DNA from 3 places in the Lysinibacillus sp. JK80 genome. Region 3 is predicted to be linked to each of the others. Evidence: a T-box and tRNA genes for the amino acid it is inferred to sense, from the RefSeq annotation. Region 3 holds a T-box; the other regions hold tRNA genes.

Region 1 (10,686 bases), 2.0 Mb from region 3:
TGGCATTGATATGCTATCAACCATTAGTCGTTCTCCGATTTTAAGAAATAATGATGATGGAAGATTTCATCTTATAGATAAAGGGCTAGCGATGGAAATTAGCTCTACCTATATTCGAGAAGAATTCGCAATGGGAGGAGAACCGAGATACCTCTTGCCTACTGCTTGTTACAACTATATTAAAGAACATCATCTTTACCAAAAATAAAATAGTGAAGCTATCATTATAAGTGTGGATGACTACCACACTTATTTTAATTTTGAAAAGATGGTGAATTTTATCATATAGAGCTCAGGGTAAGCTATAATAAAAATAGTAATGAAGTACAATTTTTTGCTGTCAATTTTTAATAATGATTAATGTTAGAAAGGAATTCATGAATGTGCAGCTTACATTAACATTTCTTATTTTAGGAGCAACAATTTTCGCATTTGTGACCAATAAAATACGAGCAGATCTTGTAGCAATTGTGTCACTATTAGCATTTGTCATTATGGATATTTTGACGCCCGCGGAGGCATTAGCTGGTTTTTCAAACTCTGTAGTTTTAATGATTGCAGGGTTATTTGTCGTGGGTGCAGGGATTTTACGTACGGGCCTGGCAGGCATGGCGGGGCAACTCTTACTAAAATGGTCAGGCAATAGTGAGCTGAAGTTATTTGTGCTACTGCTTATTATTGTAGGGTCGGTTGGTGCATTTATGAGTAATACGGGTACTGTCGCCTTAATGATGCCAATCGTTGTAAGTATAGCAATAAGTATGAAAGTCAGCCCTTCTAAATTTCTACTACCACTCTCCTATGTAGCAAGTCTTTCTGGTCTGATGACACTGATTGCGTCCCCAACCAATTTAATTGTCAGTCAGTTATTGGTTGATCGAGGCTATAACAAACTTGGCTTTTTTGAAGTAACTCCTATTGGTATCGTGGGGATGATTGCTGGCATTTCCTATTTAGTACTTGTAAGAAATATTTTATTACCAAAGGATCAAAACCGTACACAGACCAATGAAGGCTATAAACTTTCGCCGAAAAAAATTATTAAACAATATGATTTAAATAATCGTCTATTTAAAATCTCCGTTCCTGAGGAGTCACCTATTATTGAAACATCGTTAGCGGAATTAAAACTACCAGCTAAGTATATGCTTTGTATGATGAAAATTCATCGGAAATCACAGGAGGGCATTAATTTACTACCGATGACTTATCAAGAAATGGCAGGACCAACTAGTGTCATTCATGCCAAGGATGAGTTATATGTTCAAGGAGAAATAGAGGATATTCGGCGTTTTGTTGAGGATTATCATCTTGAGATGCAAGGATTAGTTGAAGGAGAAGCCGATGAATTGGTATCGAAGCATCTGGGTATTGCAGAGGTATTGCTTACCCCAAATTCGAGCTTTATCAATGAAACGGTTAGTTCCCTTGGGTTCCGGGAAAAATACAATCTAAATATCATTGGTATTAATCGTAAGGGTGGTTACAAGCTTCAGGATATGGTGTCTCACAAATTAAAATTTGGGGACGCAATATTAGTACAGGGAGCATGGGATGAAATTCTTTTGTTAGCAAGAGAAACGCAAGATGTCGTGGTTGTAGGACAGCCGAAAGAACACGCAAGTGTGGCAGCAGCTACAGGCAAAGCTGGAATTGCGGGGATTATTATGTTATTCATGATTATTTTGATGGCATTTGAAGTTTTCCCTGCTGTCATTTCTGTGATGATTGGTGCTGTACTTATGATTTTAACAGGCTGCTTGAGAAACATGGAAGATGCCTATAGCAATATGAATTTTGAAAGTATTGTGTTAGTGGCTGCCATGTTACCAATGGCGACAGCGTTAGAAAAAACAGGGGGCATGACCATTTTATCTGATGGTATTATTAATGCTTTAGGTGGTTTCGGACCATACGGTGTACTCATAGGAGTTTATATTTTGACAGCTATTTTCGGTCAATTTATTAGTAATACGGCAACTGCTGTATTGTTTGCACCCATTGCCATGAGTGCAGCCATTGCAATGGAGGTTAGTCCCGCAACATTTATGATTGCAGTCGCAGTTGCAGCAAGTATGGCATTTGCTACGCCAATTGCTTCCCCTACGAATGCACTGGTAATGACGGCGGGGGGCTATAAATTTATGGATTTCGTAAGAATAGGGGTTCCGTTACAGCTTGTTATGTTTATTGTGATGATGATAGCCATCCCGTTCTTTTTCCCATTTTAAAAACTCGGTTTCTTTACCGAGTTTTTTGTTTTTTTAAAGATCTATTATTTTTTTGTAGGAAATTATGATAAAATTATTTTCTAGTTCATGGTCTAATATTGAACTAGCTTGTGAATAGATTTTATAGTTACTAATATAGGAAGTTTTACTTTGGTAATAAAAATAATAAAGTTTTTTATTAAAAAGTGTTGACCTTTTAAAAATAAGGGTGTAGTATTATACAAGTCGCCAGGGTGACACGCTAAAATAAAGCAAAACATGAACCTTGAAAACTGAACAAGCAAAACGTAATCAATAAAGTTTTAAGTAGCTAGTTTTGCTAGTGAACAAAACAAAAATTTTGGACATCAAACATGATGCCAGCAAAATTTGAGCTAATCAAATTTCTTTTATGGAGAGTTTGATCCTGGCTCAGGACGAACGCTGGCGGCGTGCCTAATACATGCAAGTCGAGCGAACAGAAAAGGAGCTTGCTCCTTTGACGTTAGCGGCGGACGGGTGAGTAACACGTGGGCAACCTACCCTATAGTTTGGGATAACTCCGGGAAACCGGGGCTAATACCGAATAATCTCTTTTGCTTCATGGTGAAAGACTGAAAGACGGTTTCGGCTGTCGCTATAGGATGGGCCCGCGGCGCATTAGCTAGTTGGTGAGGTAACGGCTCACCAAGGCGACGATGCGTAGCCGACCTGAGAGGGTGATCGGCCACACTGGGACTGAGACACGGCCCAGACTCCTACGGGAGGCAGCAGTAGGGAATCTTCCACAATGGGCGAAAGCCTGATGGAGCAACGCCGCGTGAGTGAAGAAGGTTTTCGGATCGTAAAACTCTGTTGTAAGGGAAGAACAAGTACAGTAGTAACTGGCTGTACCTTGACGGTACCTTATTAGAAAGCCACGGCTAACTACGTGCCAGCAGCCGCGGTAATACGTAGGTGGCAAGCGTTGTCCGGAATTATTGGGCGTAAAGCGCGCGCAGGCGGTCCTTTAAGTCTGATGTGAAAGCCCACGGCTCAACCGTGGAGGGTCATTGGAAACTGGGGGACTTGAGTGCAGAAGAGGAAAGTGGAATTCCAAGTGTAGCGGTGAAATGCGTAGAGATTTGGAGGAACACCAGTGGCGAAGGCGACTTTCTGGTCTGTAACTGACGCTGAGGCGCGAAAGCGTGGGGAGCAAACAGGATTAGATACCCTGGTAGTCCACGCCGTAAACGATGAGTGCTAAGTGTTAGGGGGTTTCCGCCCCTTAGTGCTGCAGCTAACGCATTAAGCACTCCGCCTGGGGAGTACGGTCGCAAGACTGAAACTCAAAGGAATTGACGGGGGCCCGCACAAGCGGTGGAGCATGTGGTTTAATTCGAAGCAACGCGAAGAACCTTACCAGGTCTTGACATCCCGTTGACCACTGTAGAGATATAGTTTCCCCTTCGGGGGCAACGGTGACAGGTGGTGCATGGTTGTCGTCAGCTCGTGTCGTGAGATGTTGGGTTAAGTCCCGCAACGAGCGCAACCCTTGATCTTAGTTGCCATCATTTAGTTGGGCACTCTAAGGTGACTGCCGGTGACAAACCGGAGGAAGGTGGGGATGACGTCAAATCATCATGCCCCTTATGACCTGGGCTACACACGTGCTACAATGGACGATACAAACGGTTGCCAACTCGCGAGAGGGAGCTAATCCGATAAAGTCGTTCTCAGTTCGGATTGTAGGCTGCAACTCGCCTACATGAAGCCGGAATCGCTAGTAATCGCGGATCAGCATGCCGCGGTGAATACGTTCCCGGGCCTTGTACACACCGCCCGTCACACCACGAGAGTTTGTAACACCCGAAGTCGGTGAGGTAACCTTTTGGAGCCAGCCGCCGAAGGTGGGATAGATGATTGGGGTGAAGTCGTAACAAGGTAGCCGTATCGGAAGGTGCGGCTGGATCACCTCCTTTCTAAGGATTATTTCGGAATACAAACCTTGGGTTTGTAAGATTACGTTTTGCGTTCAGTTTTGAAGGTTCATTCTATCTGAATGAAACACTTCAAAACTTGTTCTTTGAAAACTGGATAAAACGACATTGAAATTGTAACAAACACATTTATTTTTTTAAGTTTTTTATAGGCTTAATAACTTGGTTAAGTTATTAAGGGCGCACGGCGAATGCCTTGGCACTAGGAGCCGAAGAAGGACGGCACTAACACCGATATGCTTCGGGGAGCTGTAAGTGAGCTTTGATCCGGAGATTTCCGAATGGGGGAACCCACTACGTTTAATCGCGTAGTATCTTGACGTGAATACATAGCGTCTTGAAGGCAGACCCAGGGAACTGAAACATCTAAGTACCTGGAGGAAGAGAAAGAAAAATCGATTCCCTGAGTAGCGGCGAGCGAAACGGGAAGAGCCCAAACCAAGAGGCTTGCCTCTTGGGGTTGTAGGACACTCTATACGGAGTTACAAAAGAGCGAGTTAGATGAAGCGACTTGGAAAGGTCCGCCAGAGCAGGTAAAAGCCCTGTAGTCGAAAGTTCGTTCTCTCCTGAGTGGATCCTGAGTACGGCGGAACACGTGAAATTCCGTCGGAATCCGGGAGGACCATCTCCCAAGGCTAAATACTACCTAGTGACCGATAGTGAACCAGTACCGTGAGGGAAAGGTGAAAAGCACCCCGGAAGGGGAGTGAAAGAGATCCTGAAACCGTGTGCCTACAAGTAGTTAGAGCCCGTTAATGGGTGATAGCGTGCCTTTTGTAGAATGAACCGGCGAGTTACGATTACGTGCAAGGTTAAGCTTTAGAAGGCGGAGCCGCAGCGAAAGCGAGTCTGAATAGGGCGAAGTAGTACGTGGTCGTAGACCCGAAACCAGGTGATCTACCCATGTCCAGGGTGAAGGTGAGGTAACACTTACTGGAGGCCCGAACCCACGCACGTTGAAAAGTGCGGGGATGAGGTGTGGGTAGCGGAGAAATTCCAATCGAACTTGGAGATAGCTGGTTCTCTCCGAAATAGCTTTAGGGCTAGCCTCGTGATGAGAATACTGGAGGTAGAGCACTGTTTGGACTAGGGGGCCATCCCGGTTTACCGAATTCAGACAAACTCCGAATGCCAGATATTTATACACGGGAGTCAGACTGCGAGTGATAAGATCCGTAGTCAAAAGGGAAACAGCCCAGACCACCAGCTAAGGTCCCAAAGTAATCGTTAAGTGGAAAAGGATGTGGCGTTGCACAGACAACCAGGATGTTGGCTTAGAAGCAGCCATCATTTAAAGAGTGCGTAATAGCTCACTGGTCGAGTGACGCTGCGCCGAAAATGTATCGGGGCTAAACGATTCACCGAAGCTGTGGATTGACATCTACGATGTCAGTGGTAGGAGAGCGTTCTAAGTGCGTTGAAGTCAGATCGGAAGGACTGGTGGAGCGCTTAGAAGTGAGAATGCCGGTATGAGTAGCGAAAGACGGGTGAGAATCCCGTCCACCGTATGACTAAGGTTTCCTGAGGAAGGCTCGTCCGCTCAGGGTTAGTCGGGACCTAAGCCGAGGCCGATAGGCGTAGGCGATGGACAACAGGTTGATATTCCTGTACCACCTCCTCACCGTTTGAGAAATGGGGGGACGCAGTAGGATAGGGTAAGCGCGCCGTTGGTTGTGCGCGTCCAAGCAGTAAGGCGTGTGTGTAGGCAAATCCGCACACTGTAACGTTGAGCTGTGATGGCGAGTCCGTATGGACGAAGTTCCTGATTTCACACTGCCAAGAAAAGCCTCTATCGAGGTGAGAGGTGCCCGTACCGCAAACCGACACAGGTAGTCGAGGAGAGAATCCTAAGGTGTGCGAGAGAACTCTCGTTAAGGAACTCGGCAAAATGACCCCGTAACTTCGGGAGAAGGGGTGCTCTTGAGCGTGCAAGCGCATGAGAGCCGCAGTGAATAGGCCCAGGCGACTGTTTAGCAAAAACACAGGTCTCTGCAAAACCGTAAGGTGACGTATAGGGGCTGACGCCTGCCCGGTGCTGGAAGGTTAAGAGGAGTGGTTAGCGCAAGCGAAGCTGCGAATTGAAGCCCCAGTAAACGGCGGCCGTAACTATAACGGTCCTAAGGTAGCGAAATTCCTTGTCGGGTAAGTTCCGACCCGCACGAAAGGCGTAACGATCTGGGCACTGTCTCAACGAGAGACTCGGTGAAATTATAGTACCTGTGAAGATGCAGGTTACCCGCGACAGGACGGAAAGACCCCGTGGAGCTTTACTGTAGCCTGATATTGAATTTTGGTACAACTTGTACAGGATAGGTAGGAGCCAGAGATCTCGGAGCGCCAGCTTCGAAGGAGGCGTCGGTGGGATACTACCCTGGTTGTATTGAAATTCTAACCCATGCCCCTTAGCGGGGCAGGAGACAGTGTCAGGCGGACAGTTTGACTGGGGCGGTCGCCTCCTAAAAGGTAACGGAGGCGCCCAAAGGTTCCCTCAGAATGGTTGGAAATCATTCGTAGAGTGTAAAGGCACAAGGGAGCTTGACTGCGAGACCTACAAGTCGAGCAGGGTCGAAAGACGGGCTTAGTGATCCGGTGGTTCCGCATGGAAGGGCCATCGCTCAACGGATAAAAGCTACCCCGGGGATAACAGGCTTATCTCCCCCAAGAGTCCACATCGACGGGGAGGTTTGGCACCTCGATGTCGGCTCATCGCATCCTGGGGCTGTAGTCGGTCCCAAGGGTTGGGCTGTTCGCCCATTAAAGCGGTACGCGAGCTGGGTTCAGAACGTCGTGAGACAGTTCGGTCCCTATCCGTCGTGGGCGTAGGAAATTTGAGAGGAGCTGTCCTTAGTACGAGAGGACCGGGATGGACACACCGCTGGTGTACCAGTTGTCTTGCCAAAGGCATCGCTGGGTAGCTATGTGTGGACGGGATAAGTGCTGAAAGCATCTAAGCATGAAGCCCCCCTCAAGATGAGATTTCCCATTACGCAAGTAAGTAAGATCCCTCAAAGACGATGAGGTAGATAGGTTCGAGGTGGAAGTGTGGTGACACATGGAGCTGACGAATACTAATCGATCGAGGACTTAACCAAAAAAGTTTGAAACTTTCAATGTATCGTTTATCTAGTTTTGAAAGAATAAGTCTTTCAGCTGAATAAGTGAAGTGATGATGGCAAAGAGGTCACACCCGTTCCCATACCGAACACGGAAGTTAAGCTCTTTAGCGCCGATGGTAGTTGGGGGCTTCCCCCTGTGAGAGTAGGACGTCGCTTCGCTTATTTTTTGTGGAGGATTAGCTCAGCTGGGAGAGCACCTGCCTTACAAGCAGGGGGTCGGCGGTTCGAGCCCGTCATCCTCCACCATTTTGGTCCCGTGGTGTAGCGGTTAACATGCCTGCCTGTCACGCAGGAGATCGCCGGTTCGATCCCGGTCGGGACCGCCATTATTATTGCCGGTGTAGCTCAGTTGGTAGAGCAACTGACTTGTAATCAGTAGGTCGTGGGTTCGACTCCTATCGCCGGCACCATTCCCTTGGAGGGGTAGCGAAGTGGCTAAACGCGGCGGACTGTAAATCCGCTCCTTAGGGTTCGGCGGTTCGAATCCGTCCCCCTCCACCATTTTAGGGGCATAGTTCAACGGTAGAATAGAGGTCTCCAAAACCTTTGGTGTGGGTTCGATTCCTACTGCCCCTGCCAGGTATTGAGGTACTCGTTCATAATACAGCTAATATAATCTATATAGTGGCGATTGTGGCGAAGTGGTTAACGCATCGGATTGTGGTTCCGACATTCGTGGGTTCGATTCCCATCAGTCGCCCCATTTTAAAATTGGGGTATAGCCAAGCGGTAAGGCAACGGATTTTGATTCCGTCATGCCTAGGTTCGAATCCTAGTACCCCAGCCATTTTTAATTTCACGAGCCATTAGCTCAGTTGGTAGAGCATCTGACTTTTAATCAGAGGGTCGAAGGTTCGAGTCCTTCATGGCTCATCATTTTTTAATTAACATGCGCCCGTAGCTCAATTGGATAGAGCGTCTGACTACGGATCAGAAGGTTATGGGTTCGACTCCTGTCGGGCGCGCCAATAAAATCATGTTTACGGAATGTAGCTCAGCTTGGTAGAGCACTTGGTTTGGGACCAAGGGGTCGTAGGTTCGAATCCTGTCATTCCGACCATCTTTCATGATAAATGGGGCCTTAGCTCAGCTGGGAGAGCGCCTGCCTTGCACGCAGGAGGTCAGCGGTTCGATCCCGCTAGGCTCCACCATTGTAATATTTTTGGAGGTATACCCAAGTCTGGCTGAAGGGATCGGTCTTGAAAACCGACAGGCGGGTAACACCGCGCGGGGGTTCGAATCCCTCTACCTCCTCCATTTTTCGGGTCAGTAGCTCAGTTGGTAGAGCATTAGATTGAAGCTCTAAGTGTCGGCGGTTCGATTCCGTCCTGACCCACCATTATTGCGGGTGTAGTTTAATGGTAAAACCTCAGCCTTCCAAGCTGATGTCGTGAGTTCGATTCTCATCACCCGCTCCAAAATGGGCCTATAGCTCAGCTGGTTAGAGCGCACGCCTGATAAGCGTGAGGTCGATGGTTCGAGTCCATTTAGGCCCATATTATTCCGAAGTAGCTCAGTTGGTAGTAGCACCTGACTGTTAATCAGGTTGTCGCAGGTTCGAGTCCTGCCTTCGGAGCCACGGCCCGTTGGTCAAGTGGTTAAGACACCGCCCTTTCACGGCGGTAACACGGGTTCGAATCCCGTACGGGTCATCAAGCATGTAGCACAGATGTGTGTTACATGCTTTTTTCTATTCTCCTGTTCTTTAAACGATAAAAGATAATGCAATAGCAGAAAAAGACCTATTTGCAAGGTGAGGGACTGAATTTAATTCCCTTAGCATCTTACTATGGGCTCCTATAAGCCGTTTCACTTACCACGTACACTTCCATGGTCAATACTTTTGTGAAGGCTGCTTGACTTCTCTAGTATAGCGATACAGGCGAAATCCTGGCCAGAGAATTTGTGAAACTGGTTCTGCTCTATGCGAAAGCGAAGCAACAGCAGCAAGTAAGTAGCCCAGAACGTATAGCTTTTTCACCATTTACAAAAATTCTATTGATTTCTTTGTTCTACAACCCCCTGAAAAAGGCTACATGACTACTGTAGCCTTTTTATATTAATTAAAATCTTTCTCCCTTACATTCTCTTACAAAGAGAGTCTATAGAGTAAATATGAACAAACTATTTCATATATAAAATATGTATGTTTTTTCAATTACTATTTTCATGGTGCTTGTTGTTTTGTTCCTCTAATATGAGGATAAGTGGAGGAATCGATATGAATATACAGGAGATACAGCAATTTTTAAGTCTATATCAGACAGAACAAAATGAATCAGAACTTTGGTTAAAGAATAGATTACAGGCAGTTAAGGATGCAGGTGAATATCACCCAACAACAGAGGAGCTAGTTTTTGGCGCACGGGTGGCATGGCGAAATAGCAATAAGTGTATTGGACGTCTGTTTTGGCAGTCACTGCATGTGGTGGATGCACGTGATGTTTTAGATGAAAAGGCTATTTTTCAAAAATTACTAGAACATATTGATTATGCGACAAATCATGGGAAAATTCGTCCAACTATAACAGTGTTTGCTTCAGATAGAGTACGGATTTGGAATCATCAACTAATTCGTTATGCAGGCTATGAAACAGATGCAGGCATTATTGGAGATTCACAGTCCATTAAATTTACAAAAGTGTGTGAGTCGTTAGGATGGAGGGGTAAAGGAACTGATTTTGATGTACTACCACTCGTTATACAGGTGGATAATCGTGCTCCTCAAATGTTTGTAATTCCTGAAGAAAATATAGTAGAGGTCTCAATCCGTCATCCAGAGTCAATCGATGTGGAGAAATTAGGAATGAAGTGGTATGCCGTACCTATTATTTCGAGTATGCGTTTTCAAATGGCTGGAATTGATTTTCAAGCAGCTCCATTTAACGGCTGGTATATGGGAACAGAGATTGGTGCACGAAATTTAGCAGATCATGATCGTTATAATATGTTACCTGCAATTGCAGAGATTTTTAATCTTGATACAACCAAACATGCGTCTCTTTGGCGTGATCGTGCTTTAGTAGAACTTAATATTGCTGTTCTTCACTCATTTAAAGAAGATGGTGTGAGCATTGTTGATCATCATACAGCAGCTCAGCAGTTTAAATTGTTTGAGGAGGCAGAAAAATCAACAGGAAGAGAAGTTACAGGCAACTGGACATGGTTAATCCCACCACTTTCCCCTGCCACAACTCATATATTCCATAAACCCTATGTAAATATTTATCATACACCAAATTATTTTTACAAAAAACCATGCTATTAGTGTAAAGGAATTGTTTACTTTCAATACTTTTGATGAGAGAGGGCGCTTACTATGTTAAATCAGCAAATTCCCAATATCCCATGGAGACAATTGACGACACCTTATGGTAGAGG
Region 2 (10,686 bases), 910 kb from region 3:
CGATAAAGTCGTTCTCAGTTCGGATTGTAGGCTGCAACTCGCCTACATGAAGCCGGAATCGCTAGTAATCGCGGATCAGCATGCCGCGGTGAATACGTTCCCGGGCCTTGTACACACCGCCCGTCACACCACGAGAGTTTGTAACACCCGAAGTCGGTGAGGTAACCTTTTGGAGCCAGCCGCCGAAGGTGGGATAGATGATTGGGGTGAAGTCGTAACAAGGTAGCCGTATCGGAAGGTGCGGCTGGATCACCTCCTTTCTAAGGATTATTTCGGAATACAAACCTTGGGTTTGTAAGATTACGTTTTGCGTTCAGTTTTGAAGGTTCATTCTATCTGAATGAAACACTTCAAAACTTGTTCTTTGAAAACTGGATAAAACGACATTGAAATTGTAACAAACACATTTATTTTTTAAGTTTTTTATAGGCTTAATAACTTGGTTAAGTTATTAAGGGCGCACGGCGAATGCCTTGGCACTAGGAGCCGAAGAAGGACGGCACTAACACCGATATGCTTCGGGGAGCTGTAAGTGAGCTTTGATCCGGAGATTTCCGAATGGGGGAACCCACTACGTTTAATCGCGTAGTATCTTGACGTGAATACATAGCGTCTTGAAGGCAGACCCAGGGAACTGAAACATCTAAGTACCTGGAGGAAGAGAAAGAAAAATCGATTCCCTGAGTAGCGGCGAGCGAAACGGGAAGAGCCCAAACCAAGAGGCTTGCCTCTTGGGGTTGTAGGACACTCTATACGGAGTTACAAAAGAGCGAGTTAGATGAAGCGACTTGGAAAGGTCCGCCAGAGCAGGTAAAAGCCCTGTAGTCGAAAGTTCGTTCTCTCCTGAGTGGATCCTGAGTACGGCGGAACACGTGAAATTCCGTCGGAATCCGGGAGGACCATCTCCCAAGGCTAAATACTACCTAGTGACCGATAGTGAACCAGTACCGTGAGGGAAAGGTGAAAAGCACCCCGGAAGGGGAGTGAAAGAGATCCTGAAACCGTGTGCCTACAAGTAGTTAGAGCCCGTTAATGGGTGATAGCGTGCCTTTTGTAGAATGAACCGGCGAGTTACGATTACGTGCGAGGTTAAGCTTTAGAAGGCGGAGCCGCAGCGAAAGCGAGTCTGAATAGGGCGAAATAGTACGTGGTCGTAGACCCGAAACCAGGTGATCTACCCATGTCCAGGGTGAAGGTGAGGTAACACTTACTGGAGGCCCGAACCCACGCACGTTGAAAAGTGCGGGGATGAGGTGTGGGTAGCGGAGAAATTCCAATCGAACTTGGAGATAGCTGGTTCTCTCCGAAATAGCTTTAGGGCTAGCCTCGTGATGAGAATACTGGAGGTAGAGCACTGTTTGGACTAGGGGGCCATCCCGGTTTACCGAATTCAGACAAACTCCGAATGCCAGATATTTATACACGGGAGTCAGACTGCGAGTGATAAGATCCGCAGTCAAAAGGGAAACAGCCCAGACCACCAGCTAAGGTCCCAAAGTAATCGTTAAGTGGAAAAGGATGTGGCGTTGCACAGACAACCAGGATGTTGGCTTAGAAGCAGCCATCATTTAAAGAGTGCGTAATAGCTCACTGGTCGAGTGACGCTGCGCCGAAAATGTATCGGGGCTAAACGATTCACCGAAGCTGTGGATTGACATCTACGATGTCAGTGGTAGGAGAGCGTTCTAAGTGCGTTGAAGTCAGATCGGAAGGACTGGTGGAGCGCTTAGAAGTGAGAATGCCGGTATGAGTAGCGAAAGACGGGTGAGAATCCCGTCCACCGTATGACTAAGGTTTCCTGAGGAAGGCTCGTCCGCTCAGGGTTAGTCGGGACCTAAGCCGAGGCCGATAGGCGTAGGCGATGGACAACAGGTTGATATTCCTGTACCACCTCCTCACCGTTTGAGAAATGGGGGGACGCAGTAGGATAGGGTAAGCGCGCCGTTGGTTGTGCGCGTCCAAGCAGTAAGGCGTGTGTGTAGGCAAATCCGCACACTATAACGTTGAGCTGTGATGGCGAGTCCGTATGGACGAAGTTCCTGATTTCACACTGCCAAGAAAAGCCTCTATCGAGGTGAGAGGTGCCCGTACCGCAAACCGACACAGGTAGTCGAGGAGAGAATCCTAAGGTGTGCGAGAGAACTCTCGTTAAGGAACTCGGCAAAATGACCCCGTAACTTCGGGAGAAGGGGTGCTCTTGAGCGTGCAAGCGCATGAGAGCCGCAGTGAATAGGCCCAGGCGACTGTTTAGCAAAAACACAGGTCTCTGCAAAACCGTAAGGTGACGTATAGGGGCTGACGCCTGCCCGGTGCTGGAAGGTTAAGAGGAGTGGTTAGCGCAAGCGAAGCTGCGAATTGAAGCCCCAGTAAACGGCGGCCGTAACTATAACGGTCCTAAGGTAGCGAAATTCCTTGTCGGGTAAGTTCCGACCCGCACGAAAGGCGTAACGATCTGGGCACTGTCTCAACGAGAGACTCGGTGAAATTATAGTACCTGTGAAGATGCAGGTTACCCGCGACAGGACGGAAAGACCCCGTGGAGCTTTACTGTAGCCTGATATTGAATTTTGGTACAACTTGTACAGGATAGGTAGGAGCCAGAGATCTCGGAGCGCCAGCTTCGAAGGAGGCGTCGGTGGGATACTACCCTGGTTGTATTGAAATTCTAACCCATGCCCCTTAGCGGGGCAGGAGACAGTGTCAGGCGGACAGTTTGACTGGGGCGGTCGCCTCCTAAAAGGTAACGGAGGCGCCCAAAGGTTCCCTCAGAATGGTTGGAAATCATTCGTAGAGTGTAAAGGCACAAGGGAGCTTGACTGCGAGACCTACAAGTCGAGCAGGGTCGAAAGACGGGCTTAGTGATCCGGTGGTTCCGCATGGAAGGGCCATCGCTCAACGGATAAAAGCTACCCCGGGGATAACAGGCTTATCTCCCCCAAGAGTCCACATCGACGGGGAGGTTTGGCACCTCGATGTCGGCTCATCGCATCCTGGGGCTGTAGTCGGTCCCAAGGGTTGGGCTGTTCGCCCATTAAAGCGGTACGCGAGCTGGGTTCAGAACGTCGTGAGACAGTTCGGTCCCTATCCGTCGTGGGCGTAGGAAATTTGAGAGGAGCTGTCCTTAGTACGAGAGGACCGGGATGGACACACCGCTGGTGTACCAGTTGTCTTGCCAAAGGCATCGCTGGGTAGCTATGTGTGGACGGGATAAGTGCTGAAAGCATCTAAGCATGAAGCCCCCCTCAAGATGAGATTTCCCATTACGCAAGTAAGTAAGATCCCTCAAAGACGATGAGGTAGATAGGTTCGAGGTGGAAGTGTGGTGACACATGGAGCTGACGAATACTAATCGATCGAGGACTTAACCAAAAAAGTTTGAAACATTCAATGCACCGTTTATCCAGTTTTGAAAGAATAAAATATTAGAATATACTTGTAATTTTTATAAGATATGTTATAATAAGTATTGTCTTTCAAATAGTCTAGTGATGATGGCAAAGAGGTCACACCCGTTCCCATACCGAACACGGAAGTTAAGCTCTTTAGCGCCGATGGTAGTTGGGGGCTTCCCCCTGTGAGAGTAGGACGTCGCTAGGCTATATACTAAAATTATTCCGAAGTAGCTCAGTTGGTAGTAGCACCTGACTGTTAATCAGGTTGTCGCAGGTTCGAGTCCTGCCTTCGGAGCCATTCTTGGAGAGTTGTCCGAGTGGCCGAAGGAGCACGATTGGAAATCGTGTAGGCGGTTAACACTGTCTCAAGGGTTCAAATCCCTTACTCTCCGCCAGCACTTTGATGTGTTCCAAACGATGGCCCCTTGGTCAAGTGGTTAAGACACCGCCCTTTCACGGCGGTAACACGGGTTCGAATCCCGTAGGGGTCACCAATTCAATACCCAGATGGAGGATTAGCTCAGCTGGGAGAGCATCTGCCTTACAAGCAGAGGGTCGGCGGTTCGAGCCCGTCATCCTCCACCATTATTTTTACAACATTATAGTATTATCGCGGGGTGGAGCAGTGGTAGCTCGTCGGGCTCATAACCCGAAGGTCGTTGGTTCAAATCCAGCCCCCGCAACCAAATGGTCCCGTGGTGTAGCGGTTAACATGCCTGCCTGTCACGCAGGAGATCGCCGGTTCGATCCCGGTCGGGACCGCCATTTACTTTAAAATATGGGTCAGTAGCTCAGTTGGTAGAGCATTAGATTGAAGCTCTAAGTGTCGGCGGTTCGATTCCGTCCTGACCCATCTTGTTTTTTTGCCGGTTTAGCTCAGCAGGTAGAGCAACTGACTTGTAATCAGTAGGTCGTGGGTTCGATTCCTATAGCCGGCACCAGATTTTCCCGGAGGGGTAGCGAAGTGGCTAAACGCGGCGGACTGTAAATCCGCTCCTTAGGGTTCGGCGGTTCGAATCCGTCCCCCTCCACCAGTTTTATTATTTTAGGGGCATAGTTCAACGGTAGAATAGAGGTCTCCAAAACCTTTGGTGTGGGTTCGATTCCTACTGCCCCTGCCAATTAATTTTATGGCGATTGTGGCGAAGTGGTTAACGCACCGGATTGTGGTTCCGGCATTCGTGGGTTCGATTCCCATCAGTCGCCCCATCACATATAAAATTAATAAACATCATAATACAATGGCGATTGTGGCGAAGTGGTTAACGCACCGGATTGTGGTTCCGGCATTCGTGGGTTCGATTCCCATCAGTCGCCCCATTGTTGGGGTATAGCCAAGCGGTAAGGCAACGGATTTTGATTCCGTCATGCCTAGGTTCGAATCCTAGTACCCCAGCCATTTTTGCGGAAGTAGTTCAGTGGTAGAACACCACCTTGCCAAGGTGGGGGTCGCGAGTTCGAACCTCGTCTTCCGCTCCATGTATGACGGCGGCATAGCCAAGTGGTAAGGCACGGGTCTGCAACACCCTTATCACCGGTTCAAATCCGGTTGCCGCCTCCATATTTTAACTGTTAATCGGTTTATCCGATTTTTTTTATCTCCATTATGCCGGTGTGGCGGAATTGGCAGACGCGCACGACTCAAAATCGTGTTCCTTTGGAGTGTCGGTTCGACCCCGACCACCGGTATCAATTACAACGAAGAATCCTTGATATATCAGGGGTTCTTTTTTTGTTGTAAAAAATTATAGAAAGTATATAAACATAGATAAAGGAGCGGAGGACTGAATGGGTCATATTTTGCCTTTACAGCAGCTATATTTTGCGCTGTATTAGCAAACTTAAGTTATTTAATATAATCTAGGTTCATTATGGTAACGTTAACTGATAAATTAATGTGTACTTCCCTCTTAAAAGCAAAAAATGACAAGACAGAGTTTAGTTTCTTCCTTCACTTAGAAACAAGTGGCATTAAGAAATGTTTTGTATCAATGAAACATGAAAACATCAATCACAACGTATGGGTCATGCATGAAGTTGAACTAAAATTTTTGTTCTATTAATTGAAAATTTATATATATTAATTTTACTATTTATTATAAAATATTTTTACCACATTTGTATGATAGGTAGACTAATTTCTCTAAAATGGAAAGTAAAAAAGGATATATCTAAAATATTTGGTAATAACTACCCAAAAACCATTGTGGAATTATAATAAGAAAGGGAGATATTCCAATTTAAAAAAACATACAAAAAGATATATCGCAAATTACTATTTATTAGTAAATAAGTCACCATCAATAATGAGGGAAAGAATGTGAGATTATGAAAAAAAAGAATAAAAATTTTAACAAGATAATAGCATCTACAGTTACAGCATCTGTTGTGGTAGGTAGTTTAGTGACAGTGATACCAAATGCTAACGCAGCTGCAACTAAATTCAAAGATGTACAGTCAAATGCATACTTTTATGAAGCAGTAAATAGTTTACATGCACGTAATATTATAAGTGGCTATGAAGATGGTACTTTCCGTCCAAACGAACCTTTAACTCGCGCCCATGCTGCAAAAATCATCGCACTTGCATTAGATTTAGATACAACTAATATTAAGAACCCAGGATTTAAAGATGTCTCTGAAAAGCATAGTTTCTATAAATATATTGCTGCATTAGCCGATAAAGGAATTATTGTGGGATCTGAAGGTGAATACAGACCGAATGATCCTGTGAATCGAGCACAGATGGCAAAAATCATCTCATTAGCCTATGATTTAAAATCAGAAAATTCTCAACAAAAAATAAACTTTACAGATGTGAGTCAAGATGATTGGTTTAATAATTATGTTGGGGTATTGATTGAAAATGAAGTCACATCCGGAACAACCCCAACAACATTTTCGCCTAATAAAAGTGTGACTCGTGGACAACTAGCAGCGTTCATTTACCGTAGTGAAAACAAAATAACACCTGTTCCTGTTCATTTGAATGAGACGATCTCCAATATTACAGATGAGACACTGGTGACTTCTGAAGGTACATACACACTTTCAGATGATCAAAAGAAATGGATTAATCCGAGTAATCTAGCGACATTAAAAGGTGCCAACTTAAAACTAACTATAAAAGAGAATAAAATTGAACAAATACAATCTATTGAATTAACTGCAAAAGGTACACCAAGTACTGATACTAATAACCCCTATGTAAATCATGCTGTCTTTGATGGAAAAGGTGCAACTATCGATTCTACTGTCATTGTAAATAGCGATTACATCACAATGAAGAATATCACCATTAAAGGCGATTTACATGTTGGTAAAGGCGTTGAGAATTCTTTCTACTCTGAATTCTTGAAAGTGGAAGGTAAAACGACGATTGATGATACTTTGCAACTAGCAAATCAAACTAATGCATATAAATCTTTTGGAGCAAAGGTTGCATCTATGAATAACTTACCTATAGCTGCGAATGAAACTAAAGTAAGAGGAAGAGTAGTTTTCAGTGAATTTCAATTGGGTGATGTGGGTGTGGATAAAAATGCTGATGTTATTTTCCTATCGAAAACATCTGGAGCATCTACAGTAGGAGAGATTGTTGTTAATAGCAATGCAATATTAACTGCTGGAAGTTCAGTGGTGCTTCCTAAAGTATTGATTGTCCAGGGAGCTACTGACGTTGTCATTAACTCAAATGTAACTTCTTTACAAGTAACAACTACAGGTGAGGTTAAATTATCTGGTAAAAGTGACATTGTTAATCTATCTCTTATGACAAGTGCAAATGTAAATCTGCAAACAATCGGTCGAGTAAGTAATCTTGAAACACTTAATAGAGAAACAAAAGTTACAATAGGAACAGAAACCAAAATTGGCAACCTTGTTATTCCAACAGGTTCAAAACCTGCTGATATAATTCAAAATTATAATTCTGTAAAAGGCAATGTCGAACGAATTGCTGGAACAAAAAACCCAGATTTATCCGATACGTCATCTGATAACTCAGGTAGCGGGTCTATTGATACAACAGTTCCCGTAGCACCATCAGCACCAAAGGGTTTACAAGGGGTGTCTCCAACTTTAGTAGGAAATGATGGTAAGATTACAGGTTTAAATGCAAGTAAGAAATATCAATATAAACTAGTTACAGACACAAGTTGGACGAATGTACCTTTATTAGCAACAGAAATTATTGGCTTAGGTGCAGGAAACTATGAAGTACGGTATGCAGCAAGTGGGAACATACCAGCAAGTTTTTCAACGACGGTATATGTTCAAAGTTCAAATCAATCACAAGCTCCTTCACACATACAATTGGTTAATTACGCGACAGCAGGCAAGGATATGATTGCTTTACCTTCATTACCAGTAGGCTCATTAATTAAAGTGTATGATGCAAGTACAAATGGAAATATCCTTGGAAGCTTTTCAGTAACAACGTCAACTGCACTTAGTATAGTAGAGATTCTAGGAGGATTTCCTCTAGGACTTGATAAAGTCTATGTAACAGTTACAGAAAACGGAAAAACTGAAAGCACAAGAGTCGAAAAAGGAGTACCAACGACTTTCCCGAATGCACCAGCAGTTAGTGATATTACTGTTACTGACAATGCTACTGGGGCAGACAAAGTGACAGTTAAACTACCTTCCCCAATAGGTGATTATATGATTTCTGTATACGATGTTTCAGGCAATCAATTAGAATGGGGTATACTTCCTGACGGAAATGGTGAAAAATCAATTGCGATTTCCTCTGGTTTTGCTAATGGGATGTCTGAAATTGATGTAGCGATTATAAAAGTAACAGACAATGGTACTCAATATGCAGAGAGTTTAAGAACACGAGTTAGCATCGGATCTTTAAGCCCATTAGCTGTTACGGCAGTGGATGATCCATTCAGTAACGATAAAATAAATATTACAGTTGGTGAACCTGTAGATTTAGGTAATGAGTTTGCTTTTAAAGTTTTTGATGATGCGAATGCAGCAGACGCTGGAAAGCCATCATTAAATGCTGATGTATCTTCTTGGGAAACACTTCCGCCTGATGGTAAAATTTCATCAGCTGCTGGTAAGGTAGTTGTTGTAGTAGAAAGAACGTCAGCAGGTAAACTCGCTAAAAAGATTGGACAAGTAGTTGCTAATACAATAGTAAATAACCCATTGCTAGAAACGGTTACGATAGATGGTAAAGATGGGGTCAGCTCACAAGATGGAAAAATGGAAACCATTCGCCTAAAATTTTCAGCAAATATTGATCCAACGACAGTAACTAAGGATTCATTTACAGTCCCTGGCTTTACTGTAGAATCTATAAAAGTAACAGACAAAAATGGAAGAACGCCACTGCTTAGCAATGGTAATCCTAATCCATTATATACACAAGGTGAAAACAAATATATTACAATTAGAGTGGAACCAATGGTTGGTACTCACTTCACACCAGAGGTTATTCAAAATCCAAATGAATCTATCATAGATATCAATGGAGTGAATATAGCTGGGATTCATGTGACAGCAGTTGATCAGGCTGCACCAGTTATTATTAGTTCAGGCTTCATAGATAAGGGTTCTAACGGTGTAGATGTAGGGGATCAGTTAACGATTATCTTCTCAGAGGATGTAAATCTTGGTTTGGCTAATCTAATTGATTTAGCGAATGATTTTACTTTAAGTAATCAAACAAATTCTACGTTTGCTTTTGCTAATGATGATACCTTTGAACTTTTAGGAAATACCGTAACTGTCACGTTAGGTGCAACAACCGTATCAAAAATTGAACAAAATACAACCATCACGATGAGTGCAAATGGTAACGATATTTCTTTAAAAGACGCTGCTTTGAATAAAGCGAAGCCTCAAAAAGAATTTGTGAATGAAACAGTCTATTCTGATGCAAAAACAATAAATATAACGAATATACCATTAACAATTGTAAATCCAATTACTGCACCTAATGCAATGAAAGCACAAGGAACGAATGCAGGAACAATGAAACTGACAGGATTAACAGATGGTGTTACGTATGAATATATAATAGATAGTAATGCTACGACATCTATTAGCACAGACTGGGCAGGCGCAACATTAATACCCCTATCAGGAACAACAGAAATTGATAATATTTCGATAAATGCGGGTCAATTTGTGCATATTCGTATAGCTTCAGCAGGAGGGCAACCAGCAAATGATGTGCAAGATTTAGCGCAAATCGAGTTAAATGATATCAAACCTGCTGCTGCACCTGAACCTACAGTAGCGGTTGGTGTTGCTGGGTATACCAAATTATCAAATTTACAAACTCAAGAGACATATGAGTATTTTGTAGATAGCAACCCAAATGCAGCAGATAATGCAGCAGAATGGTCAACTGCTACAACTAAAACTGGTGTTACTTATATTGAGATTCCAGCTAATACTTCGCAATATATTCATATTCGTATAAAAGCCACCGCAGAAAAGCCAGCGTCTTATATAAAAAGTGTTAAAGGTACTGGAAATGAGGGACCTTAAGTAAATCCTTAGTTGGAATGGATCACTTATCGAGGTGATCCATTCCCTTTTTTACTAAACCTCAAATAAAATAGACTATTTTCATTAAGAAGGTAAAAATCATGCTAATCCAAAGAATAAATGAAACCCAAGTTAATGAAGTATTACTGCATTTTAAAAATATTAAAGGTGACTTTTTATTTAATGACCTAAACAATGACTCGTTTGTCCTAGGCGTTTCAGTTGATAAAAATAGTGAAGTTCTCGGAGCAATATTGGCGGAATACAAAGAGTTAGATAGAATGGGCGTCGTCTACTCAGTAAATGTTAGAGATAAGTTTAAAAATAAAAACATAGAAGAAAAACTACTAAAGTTTGCCGAAAAAGAACTAAAAGCAAAAGGCGCAAATGTTTTATATACAAATGTTTTTCCTGAAACTAGTCCGAATGTAAAATACACATTAAGAAAGCAATCGTGGACTCCACCAATTTTAGACAAAACTCACTTTATGATTAATGTGAAAGATATGAGCAAAGAAAAATGGATCGAAAAAAACACATTTCCAGAAGACATCTCTGTTAAAGCGTTGAATCAAATTCATGAAGCGGAACTGGAGTCGTTACGCAATGTTGATTGGTATCCTAAGCATTTATCACCCTTAGAGGATTTTCAATTTGGTGAAGCTAGTCCACAAACGAGTTTTTTGGTTTACTACAAAGAGGAAATCATCGGGTGGATATTAAGTACAAATGTGAATAATGAACATTTATTTATTACTTCCCTCTTTATTAAAGAAGATAG
Region 3 (10,686 bases):
CGAATAATATTCGAGTAGCAATCAATATGATGGAGCGTATTAGCTGTTTGGAAAGTTATTCTTTTTTGATCTTCACGAATGGAAAAGGTGGAAAGTTCTTTTAGAGAGAGGTTCAAGTCAGAAACAAATAGTTCCCACTTTGTTTGTTCATCTATTAGCATAGTTGATTTCATTTCAGCAAACCAAAGTATTATAAGGACAAAAAAATGAGAAATAAGCACAAAAACGACTAATTGAAACATAGCTTCTATTAATGTATAGCCTTTTTCATTCATGCACTTCACCTGTCACTTGGATACATTTTTGGCGTGACTCTTGTAAATTTTGAAATTGGACACAGACTTGTTGTTCGTCAACTATCCAATGATAAGCAACCTGTTCAATGGTCCGAGAGCCCTCTGTTACTTGAATCGCATGGTACTGTTTTAAACCTTCGTATGCTGTTTCAGCTGCAATTAGCTCCATTTTTTTATTAGCAAGATTTGTTTTCATCGTATAGGTAATGGGGATTAACGAGGTACAAAGCAGCATCAAAATACCCACACCTAAAATAGTTTCTACAAAAGAATAGCCTGACTCATTCAATCCTAGCTCTCCCTCGCCCTAATGTTATGATTACTTTTTTCTTGCCCTGTGGTGTTTTAAATGCGATGGTGCCTGCTGTCATCACATTGCCGCTATAGTTATAGACAAGTGTTTGAATTGAACTCTCAGCTGGCAAAAATTCAACCCCCTTTGGAAAAGAGCGTTCATATAAATGAGTATAAATATCTTTTTGAATAGTATAACGATTTGTTGAACCATCCATTTTCAGGGCTATATATTGTCGTTGGCTCATACTATAGGTTTGAATATATTGAATATCCAGTTGTAATTGCGTAAAAAATCGTTCTAATTCCTTGGTTTCTGCTATTTTCAATGAGAATTTACTAACAATCGCTGTTAAACTCATAACAAGAAATAAGACAACCAGCATTTCAAAAATTGTAAAACCACCGTTTTTATGAACATTCATTAGCTATCCGTACCTGTTTCCAAGTTGACATTGGCTGGACGTACCTCTCCCTCATTAGTAATCACTATTTCTTCTTTATTTGGGCAGGTTGTTTCATTTTCCTTTAAATAGCCCTTTGCCACTAAATCCTCTAAGGTAGGATAAGCCATATAATCTACACGATACGCCTCTACTTGACCTTGTACCATGGATATATAAGCCGTACAGCCTTTCTTATCTATTGTGGCGAAATGCTTTGTAACATTTGGGATTGTAATTAAAATAAGAATGGATATAATTAACAAAACTATAAGCATCTCAATTAAAGTAAAACCAGCTTGTTGGTTAAGACGTTTCATCATCTTCCTCCTAAACTAATTCAATCATGTGATAGATGGGTAATAATAAACTGATATAAGCCGCTATTATACAAGCAGCTATAAGGATAAAGAAACTTGGCTGCACAAAAGCTAATATTTTTTGCAAAAGCTGTTCCTGCTTTTCCATTAATAAATCGCTATACAATACTAACTCTTTTCCTAAATATCCGCTGTGCTCGCCATGCTCAACGAACATCGGAAAATCCTTTTGAAAAACGGCCATGATCGTTACCGCCTGTGTGAGTGATTCTCCAAAGATGACTCTATCTTTTATACGCTGTGAAAGAACTTGAAGAAATGGTTGTAGTTGCTGTTCCTCTAATAGCTGTAGGCTTGCTTGTAATGAAAATCCACTTTGTAGTAAGCTTCCTAAATAAGCAGCAAATTGCCTTGTCAAAGTCAACCTAAAATAGCGTTGTATAAAGGGGATTTTTAATAAGACTGTAAGTTGATGAGCAACAGCTTGTCGTTTAAGATAGAATCGAAAAAGGAATACGCTACCTATTACTATGAACATGGTCGAGATAACTACATCTGGAACATGCAATAACAGATTGGACAATGCAATGCTTGTCTCTTCTGTTTCAGAGGTACGACTGCCGACCATTCTTTCAATGTTCGGCAAAAAAAATGTACGAAACACAAAAAATAATAACAATAAAAAGATAATCAGTGTGACAGGATAGATCAGCAGCTTGATTAACTTTTTTTAGTCTTTTCACTTACTGTTATCTGTTTAGCTACACCTTTAAATGCTTCTATCATGTGGCCATTGTTTTCCGCCACCTTAATTGCCATTAAATAATGATTCCCTAGCTGTAATGTTTCAAATATCCCTGCAACGCCTACTCCTTGTCTGAGCTTTTCATCAATTTGCTGCTGTATGTCATCATGTGCTTCAATATGATGAGGTAGTAGCATGGAAATAGCTTGGGGAAATAAATATCCTTCCTGCATTAATACACATAAACGATTGAAAAGCTGAGCTTGCTCCTTTACCCGCCATTTTGTAGCCCGATTATAAAAAAGAGCAATTTTATCGATGTATGTTTGTAACTGCATATAGGCTCTCCACTAATTCTTTTTGTCCCATTAATGTTAAATCATAAGGAAGTTTGTAATTGCCCTTATCTTTGATAGCGGTGATGGCTCTTGATAGATGGTCATCATGTAATATCTCAAAGATAGCTCGACGTTCTTCATGTATAGCTGAGGTTTGAACAAGCATTTGGGCAACTATACCGATAACCGTTTGACGAAGCTCCTCTATCGACACACCTAAATCCATTAAACGATAGAGACAATTAATGGAGTCTTTTGCATGAATAGTGGAGACAACTAAATGCCCTGTTAGAGAAGCTTGGATGGCAATATTTGCTGTTTCTCTATCGCGAATTTCACCAATCATAATGACATCAGGTGAATGGCGCAAAATGGCTTTTAATCCTGCAGCATATGTAACGCCTGCTCGCTCGTTGACTTGAATTTGAAGTAAATTGGCTTGGCTGTTTTCTACAGGATCTTCTAAAGAAATCACATGTCGATTCAATTCTGTGGAACAGTAGTGGATGAGGGAATAAAGTGAAGTAGACTTGCCAGAGCCGGTTGCTCCCGTAAAAAACAGAAGACCTTGTCGGTTTTGTACCAGCTCCATGAGTTGGTAAGCTGCGCTTTTGGAAAAGCTTAGGGAAGTTAGTGGAAATGCATGATTTTGGAGAAGTAAACGAATAATTAAGCTTTCTTTTAAAAATACAGAAGGCAGTGTGGATACACGAAACGAATAAGAATTTTGCTCCATTGCCTTTTGAAAGGCACCGCTTTGAGGTTTACGACGCTCACTAATATCTAATTCTGCAAGAAATTTATAGTAAGAGATCATTCTTTCTGCAAGTTCATGAGGTAGCTCACCAGCGTGGAGAAGTTTATCATATTTTCGAAAATAGATCCGATACTTTATGTTTCCTGGAACTAGCAATAAATCGGATGCTCCAAAATGATAGGCCTTTAGTAAAAGTTGCTCACATTTTTGTTCAACAACTGTTTCAAAATTCTGCATATATGCACCTCTCTTTTAGTTCATTCGAATATGACCGCTCTATTCGTTATTTCCTAGTATAAGGAGGAACTCGCCACGAGAAAAGCCCTTTTCAGAAAATAAAAATTTATAAGTTAATTTTCTGCCAATAATGTTTTTTGCTATAAAAATGTGGATAAAGTGCAATTTTCCACTAAAAAAGAATATAAATACATGAAAAAATTAATATTTATGCCGAAATGAACTGTATCTTTTTCAATAATACAATATAATAGTATCAACATGATTATTTTCCTAACACTTGGTAGACGAACATAATTTTTATAATTAATTAAAGAGGTGAAGCTCATGATCCATCCATTAAAAATTACTAGTACACTAGCGGATGAAACAAGATACTCTATTTATGAGTACATATTGCAAGAGAAAAAAACAGTTACTGTACAACATATTGCTGATAAATTCGGTATCCATCCAAACGTTGCTCGACTTCATTTAACGAAGCTTTCAGAAATAAATATTATTACAGCTGACTATGTAAAAACAGGTAAAGGTGGCAGACCTGGACGTGTTTATAAAGCTTCAGAAAAAGGCGTATCTCTTACTTTTCCAAGACGTGATGAAGATCGTTTATTAAAATGGACGATACAATTAATTGAAGACTTTGGTCCATCTGCATTAACAAAGTGCCAGGAAATTAGCTACCAAGACGGCTACCAGCAAATGAAAAATTATATGAGTGCTGAATTGACATTAAGTAATTCTCTTTCCTTCGATGAAAAACTTCAGCTATTAACGGACAATGCCGCTTTAATTGGCTATATTCCACAGATTCAACAAACTGAGCAAGGAAAAAAAGTTATCTTCTCCATCTTCAATTGTCCATTCCAGGAGCAACTGACAGCCTATTCTGAAATTGTTTGTTCATTACATGAATCCTATTTAAAAGGGCAATTAGATGCATTGTTTACGAACAATGAATTTGTGCAAATGGAAAGTATGATACATAATTGCGATTTATGTAAATATGAAATAAACGTGACAGAAATCGATAGCTAGATTAAAAATCCATTTGTTTGTCACAAACATGGAGAAGTTCCAGTTTACAGACACCTTTCATATCATTTATAATGAGTAAGAGATTATTGTGTCGTGGGCAAAAGGAGGGGAAATTTCATGGATAATATGTATAAAGTTATGGCATTCTGGACAGGTATTTTTGCCGTTATGTTCTACCTTGGAGGTATGAACGAGGTATCGCTATTATTCTTAGGTAATACAGGTTTATTCTTATTATTAGGCTTCTTAAACCTTTCAGAACGTATGTACATGTACATTTTCGGAGCATATTTAACTGTATTCTTCGCTGGCTTCACGTACTATACAACATTCATTCACGTACCTGGTGGCGGTCATTAATACAAACAAAATCGCGTATCTCACTTTCGGTGAGATACGCTTTTTTATGTGCTAAAACAGTTTATTATCCATGTTTTAAAATCCATTTAAAAAAGGATTTGTCTCCATTTCTGCGCCTACCGTTGTATAATTACCGTGTCCAGGATAGATAATAGTATCCTCAGGTAATGTCAACAGTTTATTATGGATAGATTCCAATAAAATTTTGGTTGATCCCCCTAATAGATCTGTACGTCCTACACCTTGTTCAAATAACGTATCTCCCACGATGGCAAAACCGTCGTTTTCAAAGATATAAGAAATACTCCCCGGTGAATGCCCAGGTGTAAAAACAGCTTGAAACACAAAATTACTTATTTCAATTTGCTGTTCTTTTTTGATAATTGTATCTTGCGCTGGTGCAGCTACCCTATAATCTGGTAATGCAGGATATTTACTAGAGCCATTCTTCGTTGGATCTGCTAGCCAACTAACTTCCTTTTCATGAATCCATACAGGAACGTCAAATACCTCACGCACTGCATCTACTGCCCCTATATGATCAAAATGGGCATGTGTTAAAAAGATAGCAAGAGGTTTTAAGCCGTTGCTACGGATTGTTTTAATTAGACGCTCCGCCTCTTCACCTGGATCAAATACGATACATTCTTTTTCTTTATTCGATACGATATAGCAATTCGTTTGGACGGGACCAAGAGAATAACTTCGTACGTTCATCATAGTTATCACCTCAACTTCCTATTATACAGGCTTTGCCACAATTTGACGATAAATGTTCATAGTTTACAGTATTTTAGTCCTCGACAAAAACAAGTAGAACGTTTACAATTAAGGAGGAATATTGTTTGCGACATTCATTTTCTGATGTCGAAAGGAGTGTCTATTTTTAATGAACTTATTAATGGTTATTTTTGGTCTAGTAGCGATTTTAGCTGTATTTGGTACATTCCAAGCAATTAAAGAAAAGAACCTATTAAGCGTTGTTTTCAACTTATTAAGTGCTGCTGTATTCGGATGGTTCGTCATCATGACGATTGTTCACAGCGGTTACCCACCAAAATTACACTAAAATTCAGACAGAAAAAGAGCAGTCTCTTCGGAGATTGCTCTTTTTTTGTCTATTATTACTTATTGAATTGAAGAAACCGCTTCTTGCCGATTTGTAGTACATCATTATTCATTAATACTTGTGATATGTCATCCATCGCCATTTTTTCTCCATTCAAGGATACTCCTTTTTGCTTGATTAACCTCAAAAACTCACTCTTACTTTGAATAAAACCCATTGTCACTAGTTGTGGAATGATATCCACGATTCTTTCCTTATCAATTTCTAAGAGCAGTATAGGAATGTTTTTTGGTATTTCCTTTTTTTGAAATGCTGCTTCAAAATAAGCTCTTGCTTCCTCCACTGCTGTAGATCCATGGTATAAAGCCGTTATAATTTCTGCTAATAGGAATTTCAAATCGCGGGGATTCTCTCCCTTTTGTAGTCTATCTTGAATAGCCTGCACTTGTAGTGGATGCTCATCTGTTGCTAATTCGAAATATTTGATAATTAAAGTATCTGGTACTTCCATCACCTTTTTAAACATAATCTCAGGTGCTTCATTGATGCCAATATAATTACCTAAACTCTTACTCATTTTTTCAATACCATCTAACCCCTCTAGTAAGGGCATAAAAATAGCAATTTGTTTTTCTAATCCTCCATGCTTTTGTAAGGTGCGTCCCATTAAAATATTGAACGTCTGATCCGTTCCACCTAACTCTATATCTGCCTCAAGTTCTACTGAATCATATGCTTGCATAAGTGGGTAGAAAAACTCATGTATACCAATTGGGATGTGCTGTTGGTAACGTTTCTGAAAATCTTCGCGCTCTAGAAGTCGAGCAACAGATGTTGTGGCTGCTAGCTTGATGACTTCTTCAAAGGACAGCTTCGCTAACCATTCACTATTAAAACGAACCGTTGTCTTGTTCGGATCTAGTACTTTAAAAATTTGCTCACAATAAGTTTGGGCGTTTTTCTTCACTATATCGTCATTTAAGGCTATTCGCCCCTTAGCTTTACCTGTAGGATCGCCAATTCGTCCTGTAAAATCACCGATAACAATAACTGCATGATGGCCTAAATCTTGCATTTGCTTGATTTTCCGTAGAACAACCGCATGACCTAAATGAATATCTGGTGCGGACGGATCGAGCCCTAGCTTAATCGTTAAAGGTCGCTGTTCTTTATACGATCGCTCTAATTTTTCAAATAAATCCTGTTCATCAACGATCTTGTTAGCACCCTTCTTGATAATCGCTATTTGCTCCTTTGGTGTTAAAAACATACGAAACATCTCCTTGTAATATTAAATATTAATATTGCAAGTTCTATAAGAGTAAATGGGGTACCGATTTTGTTTACAAGGCTTTAATAGCTTTACACGTTTTGGCTTAGAAGGCATAAAAAAAACGCCTTTAGGAAATTCCTAAAGGACGTAGATAAACGTGTTACCACCTTTTTTCGAGAGCTATTCACATAGCTCTCCTCAACAAGTACAGCCATAGCGATACTTTTGCAATGATTACGGATGCAACCCCGTCGTAGCCTACTATAGTTTCGGTACGCAGCTCCAAGATGTATTCACTTTAATATCCCCTTGCGCCTCTCAACAACCGGCTACTCTCTGTCAGTTCCATTAAAGTTACTCGTTCTTTTCGATGCCTTTCACTCTTATACTCCGAAATGCGAAAAACAAATCTTCGTTATGCAGATATTTACACTTATTATAATCATATCTTGCTATTTGTCAATAAAAAGAAATGTTCAATAAAGTGTATTGACGTTGCATAGTGTTGTAAAACATTGCGAAAAGTGTTTTCTTTAGCATAGGATTCACAAAAAAATTTTATGAATAGTGCTTGAGACTAATTCTTTTTTATCAGCAATAAAAAGAGAGATCCCTATACGAGATCTCTCTTTGATTATTTAACTGAATCCTGCTTTAAATTACCTGTTTTTTCGTCATAGAAGCGAAGTAAGTCTCCATTAATGATGGCATCAGAATTTTCTAGCTCCATTGTAGCACGATCAGCATAAGACTGACATGGCTCACCATCTATTTCTTCGCCAGTTGCTTTGTCATAGCAAGCTTCACCAGCATAGACGTATTTATCTGTAATAAAACGTCCATCACGGAAGACTACAAAGTCCTCATGCTCTGGAGAAAATAAATCTGCCCCCATTTGCATATCTTTTGACGTTTCAACGCCAAGAAGGTGTAAGATCGTTGGACGTAAATCCATTTGTCCTGAAATCTCAGTCATTTCTTTTCCATCGCCAGCTCCTGGGATGTGGATGAATAAAGGTACTTCTTGAAGCATTGCATTATCCATTGGTGTAATTTGATCTTTTCCTAAATATTGTGCCATTGCTTTATTATGGTTCTCAGAAATACCATAGTGATCCCCATACATCACAATAATAGAATTATCATAGACACCTTGATCTTTTAACTGTTGGAAGAAGTCTTTTAAAGCCTCATCCATATAACGTACTGTTTGGAAGTAACGATTTAATGTACCTGAATTTGAATCATATTCAGGAATCATAATATCTTCTGGATCCAATGTAAATGGATAATGGTTCGTTAAAGTAATAAGTCTAGAGTAGAATGGCTGAGGCATATCCTTCATTAAAGCAGCTGATTGCTCTAAGAATGGAACATCTTTCATTCCCCAGTTTACAGCTTGCCCCTCTTCCACAGTATATGAATCTATATCGTAGAATTTATTAATTTTTAACGATTGATACATCATGTCACGATTCCAGAATGATTTATTATTAGGGTGCATGACATTTGTAAAGTATCCATTTTCTCCAAGGCGTTCAGCCATTGAATTATACGTATTTCCACCATGCGTGAAGAATACAGCACCTCGACCTAAACCAAACAGTGAGTTTTCAACAATAAACTCCGAGTCAGATGTTTTTCCTAACCCTGTTTGGTGATAGAAGTTACTGAAATAATACGTATCTTTATCTTTTGTTAAAGAGTTTAAGAATGGCGTAATTTCATGACCATTCATGTCATTATTAATGACAAAGTTTTGTAATGACTCCATCGATACCACAATCAGGTTACGACCTTTATATTTCCCAAACATCTCTGGATTTACAGCAGCCTGATTAGAACGTATATAGTTGTTCACTTCTACTAGTTCACTACCATCGGCTAACGCACGTTGTGCAGATGATTTAGATTGAATATAAATGTCATACAAGTGGTAATTGTACGTACCAATGTTTTTTACTAATAATTCGCGGTCAAAACTACGTGTTAGTAATTGTGGACGCTCAGTTTCTGCTAAGCCTAAATTTAAGAATGTCATTGCTATTGCAAGCACAAAGAATGCACGACGGAATTCAATATTCACTTTAAATGCATCTTTCATTTTTGGTAAAAATTTATTCGCTAAGATTAAGATAACGACATCAACGAAATATAATACATCCCAAGGCTCAACAATGGCTGCTACTGATGTTCCTAAGTCACTAAAGTTACTTGTTTGGAATAATACTGGTAGCGTAATAAAATCATTGTAGAATCGATAGAACGCTACATTTCCGTATAAAACAATGGACAAAATAACGCTGACCGTAATCAAATAACGATTTCTAGCTTTTGCTGATTTAAAGAATAGTGATAAACCATACGTAAATAGCAAGAAGCTTAATGGATTAATAAATAAAATAAACTGTTGCATTGCATTTTCAATTTTCATTTCAAAGCTTGTGTGGTAAACAATGACCGTTTTGATCCAAGTTGCTATAATTGCTAGTATCATAAATGAATGTTTAGGCCACTTTATTGATTTCATTCCTAACATCCTCCCTACTTCCTTACAAAAAAATAATAATTATTTACATTTTGTTACGGAAACAAAATATATCTTAATCCTTTTTTAACAGATAATCAACACATATCTTAGGGAAAATTTTTTCTCCCTGCTCTTTCTATGCACCAGATATCTATATATACGTTTTGCATTGTAAAAAGTTTCGTAAAAACATAAAAACAGCGGAAACCCACTGTTTTTAAGAATATTACATACATGTTACATTAATTTTACAATACCCAATTACATTATATTTCAAACATTACTTTTTATGCTCTTCCATACGAAGTCTTGTTGTTTCTTGTCGAATAAGCAGTAGAGCCATTTGATAATCTTTTATATCTAGTACATTCGCTTTATAGAGCTCACGTATTTCATCCTCCATCAACATCAAATCGCCAATAGGATCACGTGTATAAATATAGGTACCATATGTTTTCAAGAGTTCATAAATATCTAGCATTTTATCCATTTTCATTCGCTCCTCGTTGTGCAACACAGTCAATACGTTTTGTGGGCGTCACAATGATATCTACTGGGCAATCATGTGCTTCAGTAGGAACACAATCAATGATTTGCTCATCAAAGAGCAGCGACATCAGCTTACCCTTATTATAGTTTAATACATAGCGGTCATAATAACCACCGCCATAGCCGATTCGATAACCGTATGGATCAAAAACAACGCCTGGTACAACAATGATATCCATCTCATTTGCGTCAACAAACTCACTTTTTGCTGGAATGGGCTCACGCAAATGCATATATACAGTTTCAAGCTGTGCAAATGATTCAATGGCATAAAATGACATTTCTCTTGTTTTTGGGTGACATTTAGGAACTGCGACCTTTTTACCTAGTTTCCATAATTCCTCAATTATAAGAATTGTGTCGACTTCTGGCTTATTTGAAATGGTCATGCCAATTGTATTTGCTTCTATTATATATGGTTCCTGTAGCACCTTGTT

Evidence for each region. A T-box is a leader RNA that pairs with one kind of tRNA and senses whether it is charged. The one in region 3 lies ahead of tyrS (tyrosine--tRNA ligase), so its partner is inferred to be a tRNA-Tyr.
Region 1: it has a tRNA-Tyr gene. The T-box ahead of tyrS (tyrosine--tRNA ligase) is inferred to sense a tRNA for this amino acid. The anticodon was not compared.
Region 2: it has a tRNA-Tyr gene. The T-box ahead of tyrS (tyrosine--tRNA ligase) is inferred to sense a tRNA for this amino acid. The anticodon was not compared.

Annotation. Positions count from the first base shown of each region.
Region 1 covers NZ_CP058997.1:2,827,646-2,838,331, reverse strand. Annotated here, with positions in the region: gene nadD (nicotinate-nucleotide adenylyltransferase) at 1-208, shown strand, start outside; gene HXV90_RS14295 (SLC13 family permease) at 378-2,231, shown strand; rRNA gene HXV90_RS14290 (16S ribosomal RNA) at 2,620-4,171, shown strand; rRNA gene HXV90_RS14285 (23S ribosomal RNA) at 4,354-7,281, shown strand; rRNA gene rrf (5S ribosomal RNA) at 7,349-7,464, shown strand; tRNA gene HXV90_RS14275 (tRNA-Val) at 7,476-7,551, shown strand; tRNA gene HXV90_RS14270 (tRNA-Asp) at 7,556-7,631, shown strand; tRNA gene HXV90_RS14265 (tRNA-Thr) at 7,640-7,715, shown strand; tRNA gene HXV90_RS14260 (tRNA-Tyr) at 7,723-7,806, shown strand; tRNA gene HXV90_RS14255 (tRNA-Trp) at 7,811-7,884, shown strand; tRNA gene HXV90_RS14250 (tRNA-His) at 7,933-8,008, shown strand; tRNA gene HXV90_RS14245 (tRNA-Gln) at 8,018-8,092, shown strand; tRNA gene HXV90_RS14240 (tRNA-Lys) at 8,106-8,178, shown strand; tRNA gene HXV90_RS14235 (tRNA-Arg) at 8,197-8,273, shown strand; tRNA gene HXV90_RS14230 (tRNA-Pro) at 8,289-8,365, shown strand; tRNA gene HXV90_RS14225 (tRNA-Ala) at 8,381-8,456, shown strand; tRNA gene HXV90_RS14220 (tRNA-Ser) at 8,470-8,562, shown strand; tRNA gene HXV90_RS14215 (tRNA-Phe) at 8,569-8,644, shown strand; tRNA gene HXV90_RS14210 (tRNA-Gly) at 8,650-8,723, shown strand; tRNA gene HXV90_RS14205 (tRNA-Ile) at 8,728-8,801, shown strand; tRNA gene HXV90_RS14200 (tRNA-Asn) at 8,808-8,884, shown strand; tRNA gene HXV90_RS14195 (tRNA-Glu) at 8,886-8,957, shown strand; gene HXV90_RS14190 (nitric oxide synthase oxygenase) at 9,527-10,573, shown strand; gene HXV90_RS14185 (hypothetical protein) at 10,625-10,686, shown strand, end outside.
Region 2 covers NZ_CP058997.1:3,887,789-3,898,474, reverse strand. Annotated here, with positions in the region: rRNA gene HXV90_RS19615 (16S ribosomal RNA) at 1-260, shown strand, start outside; rRNA gene HXV90_RS19610 (23S ribosomal RNA) at 442-3,369, shown strand; rRNA gene rrf (5S ribosomal RNA) at 3,482-3,597, shown strand; tRNA gene HXV90_RS19600 (tRNA-Asn) at 3,614-3,690, shown strand; tRNA gene HXV90_RS19595 (tRNA-Ser) at 3,696-3,787, shown strand; tRNA gene HXV90_RS19590 (tRNA-Glu) at 3,812-3,886, shown strand; tRNA gene HXV90_RS19585 (tRNA-Val) at 3,902-3,977, shown strand; tRNA gene HXV90_RS19580 (tRNA-Met) at 4,004-4,078, shown strand; tRNA gene HXV90_RS19575 (tRNA-Asp) at 4,082-4,157, shown strand; tRNA gene HXV90_RS19570 (tRNA-Phe) at 4,173-4,245, shown strand; tRNA gene HXV90_RS19565 (tRNA-Thr) at 4,258-4,333, shown strand; tRNA gene HXV90_RS19560 (tRNA-Tyr) at 4,343-4,426, shown strand; tRNA gene HXV90_RS19555 (tRNA-Trp) at 4,440-4,513, shown strand; tRNA gene HXV90_RS19550 (tRNA-His) at 4,526-4,601, shown strand; tRNA gene HXV90_RS19545 (tRNA-His) at 4,637-4,712, shown strand; tRNA gene HXV90_RS19540 (tRNA-Gln) at 4,717-4,791, shown strand; tRNA gene HXV90_RS19535 (tRNA-Gly) at 4,797-4,871, shown strand; tRNA gene HXV90_RS19530 (tRNA-Cys) at 4,880-4,953, shown strand; tRNA gene HXV90_RS19525 (tRNA-Leu) at 5,001-5,081, shown strand; gene HXV90_RS19520 (S-layer homology domain-containing protein) at 5,721-9,905, shown strand; gene HXV90_RS19515 (GNAT family N-acetyltransferase) at 10,007-10,686, shown strand, end outside.
Region 3 covers NZ_CP058997.1:127,654-138,339, reverse strand. Annotated here, with positions in the region: gene comGF (competence type IV pilus minor pilin ComGF) at 1-275, opposite strand, end outside; gene HXV90_RS00720 (hypothetical protein) at 268-585, opposite strand; gene comGD (competence type IV pilus minor pilin ComGD) at 578-1,015, opposite strand; gene comGC (competence type IV pilus major pilin ComGC) at 1,015-1,353, opposite strand; gene HXV90_RS00705 (type II secretion system F family protein) at 1,364-1,981, opposite strand; gene HXV90_RS00700 (hypothetical protein) at 2,074-2,436, opposite strand; gene comGA (competence type IV pilus ATPase ComGA) at 2,411-3,430, opposite strand; gene HXV90_RS00690 (helix-turn-helix transcriptional regulator) at 3,758-4,468, shown strand; gene HXV90_RS00685 (DUF2626 family protein) at 4,586-4,828, shown strand; gene HXV90_RS00680 (MBL fold metallo-hydrolase) at 4,904-5,548, opposite strand; gene HXV90_RS00675 (DUF2759 domain-containing protein) at 5,718-5,897, shown strand; gene tyrS (tyrosine--tRNA ligase) at 5,953-7,167, opposite strand; T-box leader at 7,309-7,550, opposite strand; gene HXV90_RS00665 (LTA synthase family protein) at 7,805-9,700, opposite strand; gene HXV90_RS00660 (YqgQ family protein) at 9,981-10,190, opposite strand; gene HXV90_RS00655 (5-formyltetrahydrofolate cyclo-ligase) at 10,183-10,686, opposite strand, start outside.